2 regions of the Variovorax xiamenensis genome follow, and region 1 is predicted to be linked to the other one. Evidence: riboswitches for the same ligand, from Rfam matches in the RefSeq annotation. Region 1 holds a riboswitch; the other holds the start of a gene.

Evidence for each region. A riboswitch is a leader RNA that binds a small molecule or an ion and turns the genes downstream of it on or off. The one in region 1 is predicted to bind thiamine pyrophosphate.
Region 2: another riboswitch for thiamine pyrophosphate. It lies ahead of SFB74_RS15045 (purine-cytosine permease family protein); the one in region 1 lies ahead of thiC (phosphomethylpyrimidine synthase ThiC).

What each region holds. Positions count from the first base shown of each region.
Region 1 covers NZ_CP139038.1:6,424,715-6,428,121, forward strand. Annotated here, with positions in the region: gene SFB74_RS29475 (hybrid sensor histidine kinase/response regulator) at 1-780, shown strand, start outside; gene SFB74_RS29480 (YchJ family protein) at 851-1,270, shown strand; TPP riboswitch at 1,312-1,417, shown strand; gene thiC (phosphomethylpyrimidine synthase ThiC) at 1,509-3,392, shown strand.
Region 2 covers NZ_CP139038.1:3,303,839-3,307,245, reverse strand. Annotated here, with positions in the region: gene SFB74_RS15050 (hypothetical protein) at 1-942, opposite strand, end outside; TPP riboswitch at 1,321-1,423, shown strand; gene SFB74_RS15045 (purine-cytosine permease family protein) at 1,500-2,846, shown strand; gene thiD (bifunctional hydroxymethylpyrimidine kinase/phosphomethylpyrimidine kinase) at 2,791-3,407, opposite strand, start outside.

The sequences.
Region 1 (3,407 bases):
GCCGATGCGCGCATGCTCGCGCGGCTGCTCGGCAATCTCGTGGACAACGCCATCAAGTACACGCCCGAGGGCACCGTCTTCGTCTTCGCGCGCCGGTTGCACCGTTCGCCCGAAGGCGTGCCGGCATGGCGCATCGAGGTGCGCGACTCGGGCGTGGGCATCGAGGCGCGGCACCAGGCGCATGTGTTCGAGGAGTTCTTCCAGGTCGACAACCCGGGTCGCGACCGCAGCCGCGGGCTCGGGCTGGGCCTGTCGCTGGTGGCGAGCATGGCGCAGGCAATGGGCTCGCGCATCGAGGTGCGTACCGCGCCGGGGCGCGGCAGCACCTTCTCGCTGGTGCTGGAGGAGGCAACGGTACCTACCGGTGCGTTCGGCCAGCAAGCCGGCGAAGAGACGATTGCCCCCGTCCCCGATGCGGTCCTGGCGCCGATCCGCATCCTCGTGCTGGACGACGAGGAGCCCGTGCGCGAAGCGATGCGCTCGCTGCTGTCGGGCTGGGGCCACGAGGTCGCGCTGGCCTCGAACCCGCGCGAAGCCCTGCAGCACGGCGGCGTGTTCGACCTGATGCTGAGCGACCTGCGGCTGGGCAGCGGCCTCTCGGGCCTCGCCGCGGCGCAGGCCCTGCAGGCAGTGGGCAAGGCGCGCAACGTGGTCATCCTCACAGGCGAGACCGCGCACTCGACGCGGACCGAGGTCGAGCGCGCTGGCTATGCGCTGATCTACAAGCCGGCGGACGCGCAGGCCCTGCAGGAGGCCATCGCCGCGAGCCGGCCCTCGTAGCCCGCTTCTGGCGGTCTCCGGGCTTGCCCTGTCGGCACCCGGGCCGCGAGGTGTTCCAATAGCGGTCTTCATGAGTGCCTCCGACCCCATCGCCGGGCCCTGCCCGTGCGGCCGAACCGACCGCCGCGACAAGCCCATCGCCCATGCCCTGTGCTGCGGCCGCTATCTCGACGATTTCGACAACACGCCCGCGCCCGACGCCGAATCACTGATGCGTTCGCGCTATTCGGCCTTCGTGCTGGAACGCGGCGAGTACCTGCTCGCCACCTGGCATGCATCGAAACGGCCGGCCTCCATCGAGTTCGAACCGGGCGTCAGGTGGCTGGGGCTGGACGTGCGTTCGCGCTCCGTGCTCGACGCGGACCATGCCGAGGTCGAGTTCGTGGCGCGCCAGCGCGGCCCCTCCGGCGCCGCCACGCGCCTGCACGAGCGCAGCCGCTTCGTGCGCGAAGACGGACGCTGGTACTACGTCGACGGCGACCTGCGGTAACAACCCGCGGGTTGACTCGCCGGGCCGGGGCTCGCACAATCGGCCCCGCTCCGGGGTGCACGCATGTGGCGTGCTGAGATGGCAAAGCTGCCGACCCGCGAACTTGATCCGGGTCATACCGGCGTAAGAAGAGCTGCACTCCCTGACTCCGGTCCGTCACTCCCCCTTCCGTGACGGGCATCCCGAAGTCCACCGAGCGATTGCGGAGCACCCTTTCCCTCAACAAGGAGTGCCTCCGATGAATGCCCCCGACAAGTTCACCTCGCTGCTCACGCTGACGCGCGAGCCCTTTCCCGCGTCGCACAAGTGCGTGATTCCGGGCAGCCGGCCCGACCTGTTCGTGCCCGTGCGAGACGTGCAGCTGACCAACGGCGAGACCGTGTCGCTCTACGACACCTCGGGCCCGTACACCGACCCGAAGGTCGAGATCGACGTGCGCCGCGGCCTGCCGGACGTGCGCGGCGCGTGGATCGCCGAGCGCAACGACACCGAGAGCTACGAGGGCCGCATGCACCATGCGCTGGACGACGGCGCGAAGAACGAAGACCGCGACGCCCAGCGCCTCGCCGAACTGCGCGCCGGCGCCTCGGCGCTGCAGCGCACGCCGCGCCGCGCGAAGTCGGGCGCCAACGTCACGCAGATGCACTACGCGCGCCGCGGCATCGTCACGCCCGAGATGGAGTACGTGGCCCTGCGCGAGAACGGCAAGCGCGAGTGGATGGCCGAATACCTCGCCAACGAAGAGCGCGCGAAGCGCGTGGCGGGCAACCCGATGGGCGCGAGCATTCCGCGCATCATCACGCCCGAGTTCGTGCGCGACGAAGTGGCGCGCGGCCGCGCGATCATTCCGGCCAACATCAACCACCCCGAAGTCGAGCCGATGGCCATCGGTCGCAACTTCAAGGTGAAGATCAACGCCAACATCGGCAACTCGGCCGTCACCTCGAGCATCGAGGAAGAGGTCGAGAAGCTGGTGTGGGCCATCCGCTGGGGCGCGGACAACGTGATGGATCTTTCCACCGGCAAGAACATCCACACCACGCGCGACTGGATCGTGCGCAACAGCCCCGTGCCGATCGGCACCGTGCCCATCTACCAGGCGCTCGAGAAGGTCGGCGGCGTGGCCGAGGACCTCACCTGGGAGATCTACCGCGACACGCTGATCGAGCAGGCCGAACAGGGCGTCGACTACTTCACCATTCACGCCGGCCTGCGCCTGCCGTTCATTCATCTCACGGCAAACCGCATGACGGGCATCGTGTCGCGCGGCGGCTCGATCATGGCCAAGTGGTGCATCGCGCATCACAAGGAGAGCTTCCTCTACACGCACTTCGAGGACATCTGCGACATCATGAAGGCCTACGACGTGAGCTTCTCGCTCGGCGACGGCCTGCGTCCCGGCTCGGGCGCCGACGCCAACGACGAGGCCCAGTTCGCCGAGCTGCGTACGCTGGGCGAGCTCACGCAGATCGCGTGGAAGCACGACGTGCAGACCATGATCGAGGGCCCGGGCCATGTGCCGATGCACATGATCCAGTCGAACATGGACGAGCAGTTGAAGCACTGCCACGAGGCGCCGTTCTACACGCTGGGGCCGCTGACCATCGACATCGCGCCGGGCTACGACCACATCGCCAGCGCGATCGGCGCGGCCATGATCGGCTGGGCCGGCACCGCGATGCTCTGCTACGTGACGCCGAAGGAGCACCTGGGGCTGCCCGACCGCGACGACGTGAAGCAGGGGATCATTGCCTACAAGATCGCCGCGCATGCAGCGGACGTGGCCAAGGGACACCCAGGAGCGCGCTCGCGCGACGACGCGCTGAGCAAGGCGCGCTTCGAGTTCCGCTGGCAGGACCAGTTCAACCTGGGCCTCGACCCCGACACGGCGCGCGAATTCCACGACGAGACCCTGCCGAAGGATTCGAGCAAGGTGGCGCACTTCTGCTCGATGTGCGGCCCCAAGTTCTGCTCGATGAAGATCACCCAGGAGGTGCGCGAATACGCCGCGAAGAAGGGCGTGGCCGAGGATCAGGCCATGAGCGAAGGCATGGAAGAGAAGTCGAAGGAGTTCATGGCAGGCGGGGGGGAGATGTACATCCCCATCAAGGCCGTGTCCTGAGGCTTCCGCCCGAGG
Region 2 (3,407 bases), 3.1 Mb from region 1:
CCCGTCCGCAGACAACTGAGCGGCCCTGATACCGGTCGAGGGCTGAGGCAACCTGCCCACTGTTCCGAATGCCTTGTCGTAGACCGCGTCACCCCCCATGAGGAAGCGATTTCCGTTGTCGCTCACACTCGTCAGGTAATAGAAGAAGGTCAGTCCGATCGGGTTTGTCCGGAAGATCCCATCTTCCGCATCCATGTAGAGCATGGCTGGTGCGGGCGAGATGGAGGCCGACGGGGCCACCATCAGTCGTGCACCGTCACGAGACACTGCCAGGAAGGGCCCCCCGTGGCAACAACTGGGCAGTGGCTCCGAGAACTTGAGAGTCTTCAGGTCGAAGAATCCCAGGCCATGCCATGTCGTACCGCCCGTTGGCATCCATAGCTTGCCATCTTTGGTGATGGCAAGGCTCCCTTCCGTGACGTTACCTTCGTCCCCGACACCAAAGGTAGACAAGTGGCTGCTCTTCACGCTGAAAGTGGCCAGGTCAATCAGATGAACGTGATTGCTGGCATCGGTTGCGGCCAGAACGCTTGAATCCGGTGCCAATGCAATGTCACGCAAGCCGGGAATCGAAAGCGAGGAACTCGACCAGGAGACGCCATCCGAGCGAAACCGAACAATGGCGCTCAGTCCGACTGCCCAAAAAGTGCTTGAGTATGAGGCGTAGATATCGCCATGGACTGCGTCGTACACCATGGTTCTGGGAATACCGAAGCCACTGGTGTCCAACGTTGCGTAGGGCCGCGCATCACCGCCACGCATCGTCTGCTCGAACACCGCGGCGACGTCTGCGCCTCGCGTTTGCAGGGCGGCAATTCCCCCCTGCGAGTCTGCTTGAGCAATCCCCAGTCCTTCGGACTGAGGGTCCGCCTTCGAATTTGTGCCCTGATTCGTGGCAAGAGCACTGGTCGGCGGCGAGGACAGCGACGAGCCACCAGTCAAGTCGGCGGAACCTCCTCCGCTGCCCCCACAAGAGACCAACGCAGCCGTCAGCAACGCCAGGCTCACCCTCCAGATAGGCTCTCCCATTCCGCACCCCTCACATTCATTGTGAAAATTCTTGTCGACGGTGACTCTTCATGCGCCAAAGCGATCATGCCGCCCATCGTTGGTGCCGCGTATTCTGCATGATGGACTTCCTAAACGCGTACTTTCCTGTCAATACGGGAACATTCGCAACACATCCGCGTGGGTTCCCGCGGTTCTTCTTCGGAGTGCAGTGCTGCACTGCAACACTCAAGAAGAAGATGAGGCGCGAACCACACGTCCGGGCTCAAAAAGTTCTCGCTAATGGGCTCTGGCCGCAGAAAGCGTAAAATTTCCGCTCGCTAGGGGTGCTGAGCCGGTTTCACGGCTTCGCTGAGAAAGTCCCTTTGAACCTGATTGAGGTAATCCTCGCGCAGGGAAGCTGGTCCGGTGGCCTCTCACGCCTTCTCGCGTGAAAGCCGCGCCACTGGGGCCTCGCCCACCTGCCAAACCTTTTGCACTGGAGCAAACGGATGGCACATGACAACAACGACAGCGCCGGCAGCGCAGCCGTCTCCAACGAAGCGCTGACGCCGCTTTCCGCCTCGCAGCGAGTATTTGGCTGGCACGACCACGCCTCGCTCTGGTTCAGCCTCGGCGTGGGCCTGCTGGTGATGCAGATCGGAGCCTATCTCGTGCCGGCGGTGGGCACGCGCGACGCGGCGATTGCGATCGTGCTCGGCTCATGCATCGGCACGGGCCTGCTGGCCTGGACGGCACGGTTGGGCTGCCAGAGCGGCCTGGCGAGCGCAGGCCTGATGCATGCCACCTACGGCAGCGCCTTCGCGCGGCTGCCGGTGCTGCTCAACATCGTGCAGCTGGTGGGCTGGACCACTTTCGAGCTCGTCGTGATGCGCGAAGGCACCCAGGCCATCGGCCAGACGATCGTGGGCCCGGCACTGGGCGACTTCTGGGGCGGCGTGCTGACCACGCTGCTGTGGGGCGCGGTGCTGCTGGCACTGCTCGCGGGCTCGATGGTGAAGCTGGTGCGGCGCTTCGTGAGCCGTTTCGGCCTCCCGCTGGTGGTGCTTTCGCTGCTCTGGCTCACGTGGCAGTTCGCGACGCAGTTGCAGGCCAAGGGGCTGGATGCCTTCTGGGCACGCCCGGGCGACGGCACGATGGGCATGTTCAGCGCGCTCGACCTGGTGATCGCGATGCCGGTGTCGTGGCTGCCGCTGGTCGCCGATTACGCTCGGCACGGCAAGCGCAGCACTGGCGGGCTCGGCGGCGCGTTCGGCGGTACATGGATCGGCTATGCGGTGGCGAACGTCTGGTGCTACGCGCTGGGCGTGATGGTGGTGAGCGTGGCCGAGCCGGGCACGGGCCTCGTCACCGCGCTGCTGCTGGCACAGGGCGGCCTCGTGGCGCTGGGACTGATCCTGATCGACGAGCTCGACAACGCGTATGGCGACGTCTACTCGGGCTCGGTCTCCACGCACAGCCTGCTGCCGCGCTGGAGCGTGAAGCGTTGGGGGCTGTTGCTTGCGGCGCTGTGCATCGCACTGGCTCTGGTGCTGCCGATGCACACGCTGGAGCCCTTCCTGCTGCTGTTGAGTTCGGTGTTCGTGCCACTGTACGGCGTGATCATCGGCCGGCTCGGCAGCGGCGAGGCGGTGTCGCCGCAAGGCGCGCGGCGCAAGATCGACTTCGGCGCGGCGCTGATCTGGGTCGCGGGCATCGCGGCCTACCACGCGCTCGCGAAGTGGGCGCCGCAATTCGGCTCCGCGCTGCCGACGCTGGCCGCGACCTTCGTGCTCGCCTGGCTCAGCCGGCCTTCAGCGCAACGCGGTGCGTCGGCACTGGCGCAAAGCCGTGGTTGAGGGGGCCATGACCCGCGCCGATCTTCACGTTCGCACCCGCGGCCATCGCGCCGAGGATGTAGGCGCGCGCCCGTTCGACCGCTTCGGGCAGCGTCGCGCCCAATGCGAGGTGCGCGGCAATGGCGGACGACAGCGTGCAGCCCGTGCCGTGCAGGTTGCGGCTCTCTATGCGGGCGGAAGCCAGCCGCGTGCGCTCGCCACTGGCCTGCAGCAGCACATCGACCACTTCGTTGCCCGGCAGGTGGCCGCCCTTGAGCAGCACGGCCTTCGCGCCGAGCGCAAGCAGTTCGTCGGCAGCGCCGTCGAGCGCATCGATGCCTTCGATGGCATGGCCGACCAGCAAGGCCGCTTCGTCGAGATTGGGCGTGACGACCACGGCACGCGGGAACAGCTCTCGCACCAGCACCTGCACCGTCTCGGCCGCGATCAGGCGGTCGCCGCTGGTGGCGACCATCACGGGGTCGAGCACCACGTTCTTCAGCTGGTAGCGGTCGATGGCCCAGGCCACCACCTCGACCACCTCGGGCGCATGCAGCATGCCGAGCTTGACGGCGTCGACGC